3 regions of the Cobetia sp. UCD-24C genome follow, and region 1 is predicted to be linked to each of the others. Evidence: predicted binding sites of a transcription regulator. Region 1 holds the regulator's gene; each other region holds the start of a gene.
What was found. The regulator LexA, encoded in region 1, represses DNA repair genes until DNA is damaged. The targets are predictions, from matches to a motif close to TACTGTNTANNTANACAGTA.
Positions count from the first base shown of each region.

Region 2: AOG28_RS15570 (YqiA/YcfP family alpha/beta fold hydrolase) is a predicted target of LexA. The motif match lies at 2,346-2,365, and genes of this name have one in related genera.
Region 3: dinB (DNA polymerase IV) is a predicted target of LexA. The motif match lies at 3,514-3,533, and genes of this name have one in related genera.

Region 1 is NZ_LJTD01000001.1:226,716-231,910, reverse strand. It holds gene topA (type I DNA topoisomerase) at 1-2,562, shown strand, start outside; gene AOG28_RS00960 (DUF6586 family protein) at 2,562-3,041, shown strand; gene AOG28_RS00955 (hypothetical protein) at 3,294-3,533, shown strand; gene lexA (transcriptional repressor LexA) at 3,651-4,280, opposite strand; gene AOG28_RS00945 (TetR/AcrR family transcriptional regulator) at 4,875-5,195, shown strand, end outside.
Region 2 is NZ_LJTD01000013.1:48,168-53,362, reverse strand. It holds gene parE (DNA topoisomerase IV subunit B) at 1-1,219, opposite strand, end outside; gene AOG28_RS15570 (YqiA/YcfP family alpha/beta fold hydrolase) at 1,434-2,186, opposite strand; gene pgi (glucose-6-phosphate isomerase) at 2,440-4,143, opposite strand; gene cmoA (carboxy-S-adenosyl-L-methionine synthase CmoA) at 4,348-5,094, shown strand; gene cmoB (tRNA 5-methoxyuridine(34)/uridine 5-oxyacetic acid(34) synthase CmoB) at 5,126-5,195, shown strand, end outside.
Region 3 is NZ_LJTD01000005.1:239,989-245,183, forward strand. It holds gene bioA (adenosylmethionine--8-amino-7-oxononanoate transaminase) at 1-923, shown strand, start outside; gene AOG28_RS09740 (YrbL family protein) at 1,093-1,710, opposite strand; gene AOG28_RS09745 (Na+/H+ antiporter family protein) at 2,041-3,387, shown strand; gene dinB (DNA polymerase IV) at 3,552-4,610, shown strand; gene purU (formyltetrahydrofolate deformylase) at 4,728-5,195, opposite strand, start outside.

The DNA.
Region 1 (5,195 bases):
AAGTCGAGTGTCGGGCACATCCGCGACCTGCCGACCAGCGGTAGCGGCAAGCAGGCCACCGACCCCAAGGAACGTGCCCGTCAGGCGGCGGAGACTCGCAAGATGTCGCCCGAGGTCAAGGCGGCTCACAAGGCGCAGAAGGCCAAGACCCAGTTGATCCGCCGCATGGGGGTCGACCCGGAGAATGGCTGGGAGGCGCATTACGAGATCCTGCCCGGCAAGGAAAAGGTCGTTTCCGAGCTGACGCGTCTGGCCGAGAAAGCCGACACCATCTATCTCGCGACGGATCTGGACCGCGAAGGTGAGGCGATTGCCTGGCACCTGCGCGAGACCATCGGTGGCGACGATTCGCGTTACAAGCGCGTGGTGTTCAACGAGATCACCAAGAAGGCGATCACGGCGGCCTTCGATGAGCCGGGCGAGCTGAAGATGGACCGCGTGCATGCCCAGCAGGCACGCCGTTATCTGGATCGCGTCGTCGGCTTCATGGTCTCGCCGCTGCTGTGGGCCAAGGTCGCTCGTGGTCTGTCCGCCGGGCGTGTGCAGTCGGTTGCCGTGCGTCTGATCGTCGAGCGTGAGCGCGAGATCCGCGCCTTCATCCCCGAAGAGTTCTGGGATGTCCACGCTGAGCTGGCCGCCGCCAGTGGTGAGGCGATCCGTTTCGAGCTGGCGCGTCAGGATGGCAAGGCCTTCCGTCCGACCAGCGAGAAGGAGACGATGGACCGCATCGCGGCTCTGCGCACGGCCAAGCTCGCGATCACCAATCGTGAAGACAAGCCGACGCGCTCCAAGCCGAACGCACCGTTCATCACCTCGACCCTGCAGCAGGCGGCCAGTGGTCGTCTCGGCTTCTCGGTCAAGAAGACCATGATGATGGCCCAGCGTCTCTACGAGGCGGGTTACATCACCTACATGCGTACCGACTCGACCAATCTGTCGGCGGACGCGGTGGCCACGGCGCGCGACTTCATCAGTGAAGAATACGGCAGCAACTACCTGCCGGAAGCGGCCAACGTCTACTCCAGCAAGGAAGGCGCCCAGGAAGCGCACGAAGCGATTCGTCCTTCCGAAGTGTCGCGCCGCGCCACCGATCTCGCCGGCATGGAGCGTGACGCCGAGCGGCTGTATGAGCTGATCTGGCGTCAGTTCGTGGCCTGTCAGATGCTGCCGGCCGAATACCTGTCCTCCACGCTGACCATCGAAGTGAATGGCTACGAGCTGCGTGCCAAGGGCCGTGTGCTCAAGTTCGACGGTTACACGCGTGTCATGAAGCCGATGGGCAAGAAGGAAGAGGACCAGTCGCTGCCGGACCTCGCCATCGGCGAGAAGCTGGACCTGGTCGAGCTGCAGCCGCTGCAGCACTTCACCAAGCCCACGGCGCGTTACACCGAGGCCAGCCTGGTCAAGGAGCTGGAAAAGCGCGGTATCGGTCGTCCGTCCACCTATGCCGCCATCATCTCCACCATCCAGGACCGTGGCTACGTGGCGCTGGAAAACCGTCGCTTCTATGCCGAGAAACTGGGCGATATCGTCACCGATCGCCTCAGCGAGTCCTTCAAGGACCTGATGGACTTCGGCTTCACGGCGCGTATGGAAGACTATCTCGATGAGGTGGCCAACGGCGGGCGCAACTGGCGCGAGCTGCTGGACACCTTCTACGCCGAGTTCAAGGCCGAGCTGGACCACGCCCAGTCCGAAGAGGGCATGCGTCCCAACCAGCCGGTGCCGACGGACATCGCCTGCCCGACCTGTGGGCGTGAGATGCAGATTCGTACCGCCTCGACCGGAGTCTTCCTGGGCTGTTCCGGCTACAACCTGCCGCCCAAGGAGCGCTGCAAGACCACCATCGATCTGCTGCCGGGCGATGAAGCCGTGGCGGCCGATGCCGGTGAAGATGCCGAGACGGATGCGCTGCGCGCCAAGCGTCGCTGCCCGATCTGCGCCACCGCGATGGACAGCTACCTGATCGACGAGCAGCGCAAGCTGCACGTCTGCGGCAATAGCCCGGACTGTGTCGGTCACGAGGTCGAGGAAGGTCAGTTCCGCATCAAGGGCTACGATGGCCCGGTGATCGAGTGCGACAAGTGCGGCTCCGACATGCAGCTCAAGACCGGGCGTTTCGGCAAGTACTTCGGCTGCACCAACGAGAATTGCAAGAACACCCGCAAGCTGCTCAAGTCCGGTGAAGTGGCGCCGCCGAAGATGGACCCGATTCCGATGCCGGAACTTGCCTGCGTCAAGGTCGAGGACCACTACGTGCTGCGCGATGGCGCCAGTGGCCTGTTCCTGGCGGCCAGTCAGTTCCCCAAGAATCGCGAGACGCGTCCGCCGCTGGTCAAGGAGCTCAAGGCGCATGCCGACGAGCTGCCGGAGAAGTATCACTTCATTCTCGAGGCCCCGGACCAGGACCCGGACGGACGTCCGGCGCAGATTCGCTTCTCGCGCAAGGTCAAGGCTCAATACGTCATGACCGATGAGGAAGGCAAGGCGACCGGTTGGAAGGCGACCTACGACAACGGCCGCTGGGTCGTCGAGGACAAGCGCAAGGGAGCCAAGAGCTGATGAGCCAGCGTGCCCGTACCAATCAGCTGCTGTATCAGGCCGAGTTGCTGCTGGCCCAGTCAGCAGCCTCTGGCGACGATGAGCATGCCGTGGCGCGTCGCATGGCCGGTGAAGAGGGCGCGCTCGCCCTGCTGGAGCTGGCGCTGGCGTCATTGCTGGAAGAATGTGCCGTGACGGCGCGCTGGCCAGAGGGTAGCTGGCGCGAGCGCCTGGCGCCGCCGCCGACGCCCATCGCCGAGGTCGAGCAGCTGCGCAGCCTGCTGGAGCGCCCCGACAGCTGGTTGTCTGAGCTGGTCGCGGATGTGACCCGCCTGCATGAAGAGGGCGGCGTCGCGCGTCGCGAGGAATCGCGTTCGCGGGGTGATGGTCTGATCATCGCGGCAGCCTCGAGCGCCTCGCTGGCCGAGCGTCTCAGCGCCGCCATCACGGCATTCAAGGCGCTGCTGCCGCAGCTGCGTGAGTCGAGTGTCGAGTGGTAGGTCAAGGCGCTGATCTGGTGCTGCACGCTGGTGATGACTGGCGCATGGCAATCGGGTGACGTTTCGCCTTCACGGGTGCTAGACTGATCGCATTGTGGCAAGCCCTGCATTCTCCGGTACGACCATGGCTCTGGCTGTGGTCGTACTTTTTTCTGCGTCGCTGATGGCAACGCGGTGCCGGGCTTGCCAGCCGTCGCGCTGACGATTACAACGACGCCGGTATCTCGCGAGATGCCGTGCAGGAGGAATGACGTGTCCGATCCCGCCGTACTTGAAATTGTGCAAATGGAAGATGGTGAAGTGATTCTGCGCGCCGCGGAAAGCGAAGGTGAGCCGCTGCTCAGCATTCGCATTTCGGACGAGGCCGCTGATCTGCTGCGTGACAATCGTTTCGAGGTCGCGCGTGAGATGATCGACCACGCCATCACCCGGACTCGCCTCTGGGATGGCGAAGAAGACGAAGACGAGCAGTCAGAAGGCATCGTGCACTGATTCATCGCTCGCGCTTCGCGCACAAAAAAACCCGCCTCGAGGCGGGTTTTTTTGTGCAATGCGTGCGGCTTTTCTGCTGCTCAGAACTCTGCGAGAAAAGCGCTACTGGTCAAGGTCTCAGTGCAGGCCACCATCGCGGATGACGCCCACCCCGAGACCCTCGATCTCCAGGCTGTCCGTGCGCAGGTCGACCTTGATCGGCGAGAAATCCTCGTTCTCGGCTTCCAGCCACACGTAATGTCCGTCACGGCGGAAGCGCTTGACGGTGACCTCATCCCCCAGACGTGCCACCACGATCTGGCCGTCACGCACGCTGCTGGTGCGGTGCACGGCCAGCAGGTCGCCTTCCAGAATTCCCACGTCCTTCATCGACACGCCGCGTACACGCAGCAGGTAGTCGGCAGCCGGCGAGAAGTAGTCGCTCGGTAGCGGACAATGACGGTCGATATGCTCGCTGGCAAGAATCGGGCTGCCGGCGGCCACTTCCCCGATCACCGGCAGGCCATCGTTGGCGCTGTCGTCGACGTCAGCCAGCGACGGCACGCGAATGCCGCGTGAGGTGCCCGGCACCATCTCGATGGCGCCCTTGCGCTTGAGGGCACGCAGATGCTCCTCGGCGGCATTCGGCGAGCGGAAGCCCAGCGCCTGGGCGATTTCGGCCCGCGTCGGCGGGTAGCCAGAGGACTTGATGGTCTTGATGATGAAGTCGAAGACATCCTGCTGGCGCGGAGTAAGCGGCTGGGTCATGGCATTGCCTTTGGCCTGGGCGGCATCTTGAGCTGACGGCACGGGGTGTGCATCCATACAACTGTCATTGTATCCAGTCATGGCGGTCATGCAAGGCATCGTGGCTTGCGTGGTGGCCCCAAAGGGCAGGTAGTCGCCGGCTTATCGCTGCCTGGCGACTTTTCGTGCCGATATCCGAGGCATTCTTTCTTGAAGGGAATGTCTGGAAGTGAATGCCTGGAGATGAATGTCTGGAGATGAATGTCTGGAGATGAATGTCGGGAGATGAATGTCTGGAGATGAACCCGGCCTGGCTCTGGCGGGGTGGTCAGTCACCGAGCATGACGAGCCCTTGAATCGGGATGGTCAGCGCTGAGGGAATATCAGGCTTGGCTAAACCTCTGGCGTTTGAAACGCGAGAGAATTGTCAGTCATGGCATGGCGCGCTAGAATCAAAGTGTTTCAAACGAATGTTCGCCGATGGTAGTACTCACGGGTGTCATGATCGAACGCGCCTTGCGGTGAACCTGCACCACCTCATGAGAGAGTCGCCGCGCGGGGCTTGCGCCGTGACCTACGACTCCAGTCCTTTTCTACCTGACAAGGGTTCCGCCCATGGCCCAGACCGATACCGTTACCCGCATCCTCGATACTGCCGAGGTGCTGTTCGCCGAGCGCGGCTTCGCCGAGACCTCACTGCGCAACATCACCAGCAAGGCCAAGGTCAATCTGGCGGCGGTGAACTACCACTTCGGCTCCAAGAAATCGCTGATCCAGGCGGTCTTCGCACGCTATCTCGACCCGTTCAGTGAACGTTTCCACGCGGCACTCGACAGCGTCGAGCAGCAATACGCCGGGCGACAGGTGCCGCTGGAGGTCCTGCTGGAGGTGATGGCGCGTACCGTGCTGGAGGTGCCGGCCGAGCGCAACAGCCTG
Region 2 (5,195 bases), on a different contig from region 1:
GGTCGGAGCTTGAGCAGTCCGAGAGCTTGCCCGGCAGCGCAGGCCCGGAGGTAACCTTCTTGCGCGCGACCTTCTTGGCGCTCTTCAGACGGCGCTGGGCCGCCGAGATCACCAGTTCCGCCAGCGCTTCGGCCTGATCGACATGGTGGTTGAGCCACAGCGAGAAGGCGTCCTTGACCACGCCGGAGACGAAGGCGGCGACGCTGCGTGAGGACAGACGCTCCTTGGTCTGGCCGGCGAACTGCGGATCGAGCATCTTCACCGACAGCACGAAGGCGGCGCGCTCCCACAGGTCATCCGCGCTCAGCTTGACGCCACGCGGCAGCAGGCTGCGGTAGTCGCAGAATTCCTTTAGCGCCTCGAGCAGACCGGAGCGCAGGCCATTGACGTGGGTGCCGCCCAGCGGCGTGGGAATCAGGTTGACGTAGGGTTCCTGCACCAGCTCACCGCCTTCCGGCAGCCACTGGATCGCCCAGTCGACCCCGTGCTCCTCGTCCTCGAAATGGCCGACAAAGGGCGATTCCGGCAGGCGTTCGAAGCCATCGGTGGCGCCGAGCAGGTAATCGCGCAGACCATCCTCGTAGTGCCAGGTCGTCTCGCTGCCATCGGTCTCGATGAGCACGACCTTGAGGCCCGGACACAGCACGGCCTTGGCACGCAGCAGGTGGCGCAGGCGCGGCATCGCCAGGCGCGGGCTGTCGAAGTAGCTCTCGTCCGGCCAGAAGCGCACCAGGGTGCCGGTATTGCGCTTACCGACGGTGCCGATCTGGGTCAGCTCCTCGGCCTTCTCGCCATTCTCGAAGGCGATGCGCTGACGCAGGCCATCGCGGCACACTTCCACTTCCAGACGCGTCGACAGCGCATTGACCACCGAGACGCCCACGCCGTGCAGGCCGCCGGAGAAGCGGTAGCTGTCCTGGGAGAACTTGCCGCCCGCGTGCAGCTTGGTGAGGATCAGCTCGATGCCGGTCACGCCATGCTCGGGGTGGATGTCGGTGGGCATGCCACGACCGTCATCGCTGACCTCGATACCGCCATTCTCGAGCAGGCGCACGCGGATTTCCTTCGCGTGCCCCGCCAGCGCCTCATCGACGGAGTTGTCGATGACTTCCTGCGCCAGGTGGTTGGGCCGAGAAGTGTCGGTATACATGCCGGGCCGCTTGCGGACCGGTTCGAGGCCGGAGAGAACCTCAATGGAACTGGCGCTGTACTGACTCATCGCAGCCTTGTGTCCTTGGTGTTGACGTCTGCCATCCGACTCGCCATTTCACGTGCGCGAGACGGACAACGGATTCCTGAAAAATGAGAGACCGGCGCCTGGCGTTCAGCATCAAACGCCCTGCCAAGTCGTGCCAATCCATGTCGTGCCAAGAGGTGCCGTGCCCAGCCAGGTCGTGGTGTGTCGTAGCAGAAAGCACCACGCGCATGGCCTGCTAGTCCGGCGCGACATGCATCGCCGCTGCGGTGGCGGGGGCCAGCCGGTGCCCGCCATGCGCCATGATCGCCGGCAGGTATTCCGCCAGCTGCGCAAAGCCGTGATCGCCACCCGGCGTGATGATCAAGCGACTTCCCTGATAGAGCCCTGCGGCATCATTGACATCCAATGTCTCATCGGCCGTCGCCAACAGCACCAGGGTGCGCTGCGCCGTGACCGGCTCCGCTTCCAATGCGAGCAGTCCGGGTCCGAAATCCTCGGTGACGGTGAACGTCACGCCGGTATAGGGGTTGGCATGCACCGAGCCGAGCCATTCGCTGACCAGTCGCGCGGGACGCACGGCCGGATTGATCAGCACACTGCGCGGCCCCTGACGCCAGACGCTCTGAGAAGGACCAGCCGGCCCCTCGAGGCGTGCGGCCTCACGCGCGACCAGCCAGGTGGCCAGAAAGCCGCCCATGGAGCTGCCGATCACCATGATGGCGTCGTCACAGGCAGGGTCTGCGGGGTCCAGCGCCAGGCGCTCACACAACGTGAGATAGGCCGCGTTGACCGCCGCCTGACCCGCGCCGGGCTCCGGGGGGATATCCGGCATTACGCACGGCAGGCCGAACTGCTCTGCCGCGCGCTGCATCAAGCGTGCCTTGGGCGAACAACTGGCCGAATTGAAGCCGTGCAGATACAGCAGGCCCTTGACGGGCGCGGCGGCGTGCATCGCTGCCGTATCTGACGGAAAGGGGGAATTGCCCATCAGCACTCCCGACAACACGCCAGACCGCGAAACCTCCCCTCCCACGCCTCAAGATGGCTGGGCATCTCTCGAGCGTTCATACGCTGGAAGCAGGGTTTTCGACGGTCCGCGTCGTGCTGTCTAGTGTAAACGATTGATTCGCTTATAGGATAGCGAGAATACTGTATAAATCAACAGAGAGCGACGACTGCCGCCGACGCTCGTCTTGCATGGCACATCAGCATGCCTTCACTCACTCACATCCGTCTTGGGCTCAGCGCGGGTCCTGATCCTGGGCTGCCCACACCGCTTCGATCAGCGCACGGCTGGAGGCATCCAGCGTCTCGAAGCCTTCGCCGGTGGTCATGGTCGCTTCGGTGGCGGTGGCGATCTGCTTGCCCAGCTCCACGCCCCACTGATCGAACGGGTTGATATCCCAGATGGTGGCCTGAACGAAGACCTTCTGCTCGTAGAGCGCAATCAACGCGCCCAGCGTTTCCGGTGTCAGCGTTTCCAGCAACAGCGTGGTCGACGGCTGATTGCCACGGTAGCGCTTGTGGTTCGGCTGCGCCTCATCACCAGGGATGGCGTCATCGCCCAGCATCAGTACACGTGACTGGGCAAAGCAGTTGGCCAGCGTCAGGCGGTGCTGTGCCTTGAGGTGGGCGCGTGTCTCGGCGTCCTCGACATGGTCATAACGGCACATCGGCGCGATGAAGTCACACTCGACCGCCTGGGTGCCCTGGTGCAGCAGCTGATAGAAGGCGTGCTGGGCGTTCGGCCCCAGCTGGCCCCACAGCACCGGACAGGTCGAGTAGTCGATCATCTCGCCATCGTTGGTCACTGACTTGCCGTTGGATTCCATCTCCAGCTGCTCGAGGTAGCTGGCGAAGTATTCCAGGCGACCGTCGTAGGGCAGGATGGAGTGGGCGCGGATATCGAGGAAATTGTTGTTCCAGATACCGGCCAGCGCCAGCAGCACTGGCAGGTTGTCTTCCAGCGGCGCGGTGCGGAAGTGCTCATCCAGCTCATGCGCCCCGGCCAGCAGGCGACGGAAGTTGTCCATGCCGACATTGAGCGCGATGGGCAGACCGATGGTGCCCCACAGCGAATAGCGCCCGCCGACCCAATCCCAGAACAGCAGCTGATGTTCCGGCGCGATGCCCCACTCGGTCATCTTTTCCGGCTTGGCGGAAGCGCCGATGAAGTGCTGGCGGTTGATCAGCGCCTCGAGGCGCCCTTCCGGGTCGAGGCGTGATTTCAGCCAGTCGCGGGCGGTGCGGGCATTAGACAGCGTGTCGATGGTCGAGAATGACTTGGAGGACAGGATGAACAGCGTGGTTTCCGGGCTGAAGGATTCCAGATAATCCGCCAGCTGGGAGCCATCCATGGTCGAGGCGAAGTGCACGCCGATCTCGTGGATGTCCTTGGGGCGGCAATCACTCAGGGCGCTGGAGACCATCAGCGGGCCCAGGTCCGAGCCACCGACACCGAGGTTGACCACGTCGGTGATCGGCTTGCCGGTGGCGCCACGCCACTGGCCGCTGTGGAAGGTGTCGACCATCTCGGCCAGGTGCTCGAGGCTCTCGTGGATGGCCGGCACGATATCCTCGCCGTCCACCTCGAGGCTGGCGGAGCGCGGCAGACGCAGCGCGGCGTGCAGCGCCGGACGGTCTTCGGAGCGATTGACATGCTCACCGGCCAGCAGGCGCTTGATGCCCTGCTCGACACCGGTTTCGCGCGCCAGATCCAGCAGCAGCTCCAGGGTCTCGCCCTTGAGGCGCTGCTTGGAGAGATCCAGACGCAGTCCCGCGGCAGAGCGCGTGAAGGTCGCCACTCGGTCACGCCCTTGCGCCGCATCCTCGGCGAACAGGTCCTTCAGATGCACATCGGCCATCTGCTCTTGATGATGGCGCGCGAGAGCCTGCCAGGCCTGGGTATTACGACGCGCAGAACGTGCCGCTGATTGAGTGGACATGGCCACCTCTCTCCTTGAAGTGTAATGACCGGCCCTGCAAGGCCCGGCCTGAAATCGATTGATGGAGGCATCACCCGCCAGCCGTGACGGGTGCGTCACGGGCGCCGAATGCGTAGAATGGCGGGCCCGACGGGGCGCTCTGCCCGGCCGGTCCTCGGCCACAGGCATGTCGCCCTGGCCCACTGCCCGATGAAGCCTTGATCCATGAGTGATGCATCTTACCGTGACGCGATATTTACGACACCCCTTGACCGTGTCGCCAGCTTCTCCTTCGACGAGCAGGTCGTCAGCTGCTTTCCGGACATGCTGCGCCGCTCGGTGCCGGGTTACGGTCAGATCATCGCCATGCTGGGCCTGATGGCCCGCGCTCACCTGCGCCCCGGCGCGCGGGTCTATGATCTGGGCTGCTCACTGGGTGCTGCCAGCATGGCGCTGGCCCGCGAGATGGCCGCCGAGGATATCGAGATCGAAGCCGTCGATCTGTCCAGACCGATGGTCGAGCGCGCCAGCCGCGAACTCGCCGAGGCCTTCCCCGACCACCGCATCAACGTCACCGAAGCCGACATTCGCACCCTCGACTATCAGCCGGCTGGCATGATCGTGGTCAATCTGACGCTGCAGTTCCTGCCGCCGGAAGACCGCGACGCCGTGATCGACAAGCTGTTCGCGGCGCTGGAGCCCGGCGGCGCGCTGATCCTCTCCGAGAAGATCATCAGCGATGATCCGGTCGAGAATGCCTGGCTGATCGAACGGTATCATGACTTCAAGCGCGCCAACGGCTACTCCGATCTGGAAATTTCCCAGAAACGTGAGGCCCTCGAGGACGTGATGAAGCCCGACAGCCTGAACACGCATCACGAGCGCCTGGCGCGCGCCGGCTTCCAGCGCAGCCACACCTGGCTGCAATACCTGAATTTCGCATCGATGGTCGCCTTCAAAGCCGCCGAATGACCGCTACGCCTGCACGGACCCGACCCAGCGCATGAGCATTTCCCCGTATGACCGCGACCTTTACCGCGCCTTCACCGAGTTTGCCTGTGAGCCAGGCGCCG
Region 3 (5,195 bases), on a different contig from region 1:
AGCAACAGCGCAAAGACCGCGATGACACTCGCGGACGAACGCGCATGCTGTCATTGATGAAGGCCTATCACGGCGATACGGCGGGCTGCATGGCAGTGTGTGACCCTGAGGAAGGCATGCACTCCTTGTTCGCCGATTTCCTGCCCAGACATCATTTCGCACCGGCGCCGACTGCCGGTTTCAGCGCCAGTCGTGACGAGGTAGCAGACGATATCAGCGCATTGCGCGCCTGCCTGGAAACACACCAGCATGAGATAGCGGCATTGTTGATGGAGCCTCTCTTGCAGGCGGCAGGTGGCCTCAACATGTACTCGCCCTACTATCTCGAGGCGGCGCGCGAGTTATGTGATGAGTTCGGAATCGTATTGATCTTCGATGAAGTCGCAACCGGTTTCGGTCGGACCGGCAAGATGTTTGCCTGTGAACACGCCAATGTCTCTCCCGACATCATGGTGCTCTCCAAGGGACTGACGGGGGGATATCTGGGACATGCCGCCACCCTGGCCCAGAGTCATATCTTCCATGCATTTGATGGTGAGGATGCCAATAGCGCCTTCATGCACGGCCCGACCTTCATGGGCAATCCGCTGGCCTGTCGGGTGGCACTGGAAAGTCTCGCGGTATTCGAGGAAGAGAATTATCTGGGCAAGATTGCCGAGCTCAATCAATTGTTGCGCGATACCCTGCTGAATTTCTCCCACCCCGCCATTCGCGATATACGCGTATTGGGTGCCACTGCGGTGATAGAAGTGCACGATGCCAGCAGTCTGGCAGGCGCTCAGGCCCATGCCCGTGAACTGGGTGTCTGGTTACGCCCCTTCGGTCGCTGGCTCTATACCATGCCGGCCTATATCACCTCGCCGCAGGACTTGCGCCAGATCACCCATGCGATGACCAGCTACTTCGAGACCCTGGAACACTGATGCAATGATGCACTGATGCACTGATGCACTGATGCACAACATGACTGCCCCTGGCGATGTTCATCAAAGGCGATATTCATCAAAGACGATTGCCATCAGAGACAAGCACCATCAGGGGCAGTCACTCTCGAGAGCCACCATTCTCGAAAGCCATCACCATTAGAGGCATTCACCCCCACAAGCGGGCTTCGAGTGCCTGATAATCCTCTGGCGAGAGCTGACCACCCTTGACCAGCTTCTTGAGGAAGTGACGATAACGACGCGCGACCTTGCGCCGCGCCAGCCAGGCGACACTGGTCGCCAGCGGAATGAAGTCAGGATTCGAGATACCGTCGATCAGCCACAACCTGGGCGGCTGGTCGTCGCTGAACTGGACCACGATATTGCGATCATTGAGATCAGACGGAATCAGCCAGCGTTTCTCGAGATAGCGATAGAGATTGGCCAGCTCGCTCACCAGCACCTCGGCGCTCAGGCGCTCGGGGGTCTCGAGATGCACCTCGCGCAGTCGGCGTGACGTGGAGCCGTCACTGTCGAGAATCAGATCGAAGACCAGCCCGAGCCCCTCGGCGGTGGCGATACTGCCGTGGTAGGCAGGCACATAGGACCAGTCGCGCATGCCACGTCTGACCAGGCCCTCGAAATAGCGTTGCTCGCGTTCATTCTGGCGGCTGCCCTTGTCAGGGTAACGCGGGACCTTGATGCAGCGATGGGGGTCGTTCGGGTCCTGATAGACACGCCGATCATTTCCCATGCCGATGACGCGGGCATTTTCCAGCTCCAGCATGCGCACTCCTGTTGAATAACGCCTGCGACTGCAGCCGCCGGGCAGCGTGGCATTCTACAAAAAGCCGTCATGGCACGCCAACTTGTGCCATTTGGCAGCGCCCATGTTCATCGGCCATTCAGCTTGCGTTGCCCTTCTGGTAAGATAATGCGCCGTTTTTGACGGCATTCAGGAGGAAGCCGCAGGAACACTGCGACAGCAAGGCATTCGTCACGAATGTACACGTCATGCGAGGCATTGCCCCGGGATCGGGTGGCCACGCACCCACAGTTCGCCCGCTCTGTCCGCAACACTCCCAAAGCTGGCACAACCCCACATAGAGGTACTCGCATGAATGCGGTAATTCTGGCCGTCCTGGTCATGGTCGGCCTGTCGTTGGCTCGCGTCTCGGTCGTCTTCGCGCTGGTCGCCGGCGCCCTGGTCGGCGGTCTGTTCAGTGGTCTGTCACTGACCGACACGCTCGGCGCCTTCAATGACGGTGTCGGCGGCGGCGCCAAGGTCGCGCTGGCCTACGCCACTCTCGGTGCCTTCGCCGTCGCCCTGTCTCGCTCCGGTTTGCCGGACCTGCTCGCCGCACGCCTGATCGGCCTGCTCAATGGCGAAAGCACGCCGCGCCGCCAGACGGCCATCAAGTACGGTCTGCTGGGCAGCGTGACCCTGGTCGCGATTTCCTCCCAGAACCTGATTCCGGTCCACATCGCCTTCATCCCGATCCTGATTCCGCCGCTGCTGGTCGCCATGAACCGCCTGCGCCTGGATCGTCGTGCCGTGGCCTGTGCACTGACCTTCGGCCTGACCGCGCCCTACATGCTGCTGCCGGTCGGTTTCGGCTCCATCTTCCTCAACGACATCCTGCTGGCCAACATCAATGAGGCCGGCCAGTCGCTCGGTCTCGACGTGACCCGCGGCATGGTGCCGATGGCGATGGCGATTCCGGTCGGCGGCATGTTCCTCGGTCTGCTGACGGCGCTGTTCGTCTCCTACCGCAAGCCGCGTGACTACGCGACCCGCGAGATCAAGTCCAGCAACGTACCGCACCACACGCCCATGCACACGCCGTCCAAGAGCGGCCTGATCATGGCAGGCGTCGCCATCATCGCCGCCCTCGGCATTCAGCTGTATTCCGGCTCGATGATTCTCGGCGGCCTGGTCGGCTTCGCCATCCTCTCGCTGGGTGGCCTGTTCAAGTGGAACGAAGCGGATGACCTCTTCACGTCCGGCATGCGCATGATGGCGCTGATCGGCTTCATCATGATCTCGGCGGCAGGTTTCGCTTCCGTGATGAAGGCCACCGGCGACATCCAGACCCTGGTCGACGCCTCCTTCCACATCATCGGTGACAACAAGCCGCTGGCCGCGCTGGTCATGCTGATGGTCGGCCTGTTCATCACCCTGGGCATCGGCTCCAGCTTCTCGACCATTCCGATCATTGCCGCCATCTACGTGCCGCTGGCGCTGCAATTCGGCTTCTCGCCGCTGGCCACCGTCGCGCTGATCGGCACCGCCGCCGCGCTGGGGGATGCCGGCTCACCTGCCTCTGACTCGACCCTCGGCCCGACGGCCGGCCTGAATGTCGATCAGCAGCACGACCACATCTGGGACAGCGTGGTGCCGACCTTCATCCACTACAACATCCCGCTGATCGTGTTCGGCTGGGTGGCCGCGATGACGCTGTAATCCGCTGAGCGACAGTCTCGCGCCCAAGCGAGATGCCAGACATGACAACGCCCGACAGAGAGGACCTTCCTCACTGTCGGGCGTTGTCGTTGCGGAGCCGGCTCAGGCGCAATGAATGGGTACCGCCACTGGACAGCCATCCAGTCTTTTAGCATGATGCGCGCATGCGCAAGATCCTCCACGCCGACTGCGATTGCTTCTATGCCGCCGTCGAGATGCTCCGCCATCCCGAGTGGCGCGAGGTGCCCATCGCCATCGGTGGCCGCACCGAGCAACGCGGTGTCATCGCCACCTGCAACTATCCCGCGCGTGCCTTCGGCGTACGCTCGGCGATGTCGACTGCCCGCGCGCTGCGCCTTTGCCCACAGCTGATTCTGGTGCCACCGGACTTCGAGCGCTACCGCGCCGTTTCCGCCGAGATCCAGTCACTCTTCCATGAGCTGACGCCCCTGGTGGAGCCCCTCTCGCTGGATGAGGCCTATCTGGATGTCAGCGCCGTGACTGACTTTCAGGGCAGCGCCACCTGGATGGCGCGCTGGTTGAAGGAAGAGGCGCTCAAGCGCACCGGCATCACGCTTTCCCTTGGCGTGGCCGCCAACAAGTTTCTGGCCAAGATCGCCAGTGACTGGGAAAAGCCCGACGGCCTGACGGTGATCACCCCCGAGACCAGCGACGCCTTCATCCGCCAGCTACCCGTCGGCAAGCTGCACGGGGTCGGCCCGGCAACGCTGGCACGTCTGACACGCCTGGGCATCACCACCTGCGAGGACATGCGCACCACGCCGTTGACGACCCTGGCCGAGCACTTCGGCAAGTTCGGCACCCGCCTGCACGAGCTGGCGCACGGCATCGATGAGCGACCGGTGCGTGTCGAGCGTGAGCGCAAGTCGATCAGTGTCGAGCACACCTTCGATCACGACCTGCCTGATCTACCGGCCTGCCTCGAGCGCCTGCCTGCCCTGCTCGAACGCCTGACCAGCCGTCACGCCCGTCATGACCAGCCGGTGCTGGCCAAGCAGTTCGTCAAGATCCGCTTCAGCAACTTCGAGAGCACCACGCTGGAAAGCCTGCTCCCAGCCTCGACCACCACGCTGCCGAGCGCCAACAGCTTCGCCCTGCTGATGGAGCAAGCCTGGCAACGCGGCCATCGCCCTGTCCGTCTGCTGGGCGTCGGCGTGCGCCTCAAGGCCCGTGAGGACGCCCAGCAGCTGGGATTGTTCTAGCTCGCGCCAGGCGCCCACCCCATTCCGAAAACAACAAAGCCGGCACCTGAAACAGGTACCGGCTTCTTCGTCACGACCTCAGGTCGATGACAGACTCATGCGTTGAGCAAGCGAGGCTCAGGCGAAGACGATGGTCTTGTTGCCGTGGATCAGCACGCGATCCTGCAGGTGCCAACGCAGGCCGCGCGCCAGCACTTTCTGCTCGACATCACGGCCGATACGTACCAGCTCCTCGGCGGTATGGCAGTGAGTGACGCGATGGATGTCCTGCTCGATGATCGGGCCGGCATCCAGCTCTTCGGTCACGTAATGGCAGGTCGCCCCGATCAGCTTGACCCCACGCCCGAAGGCCTGGTGATACGGCTTGGCGCCCACGAAGGAAGGCAGGAAGCTGTGGTGGATGTTGATCAGGCGACCGGCATAGCGCTCACACAGGCTCGGCGGAATGATCTGCATGTAGCGCGCCAGCACGATGCAATCGGCTTGTGATTCTTCTACCAGACGCTCGACCTCGGCAAAGGCCGGCGCCTTGTCATTCTTGTCGACCGGCACGTGATGGAACGGAATGCCGTGCCATTCCACCAG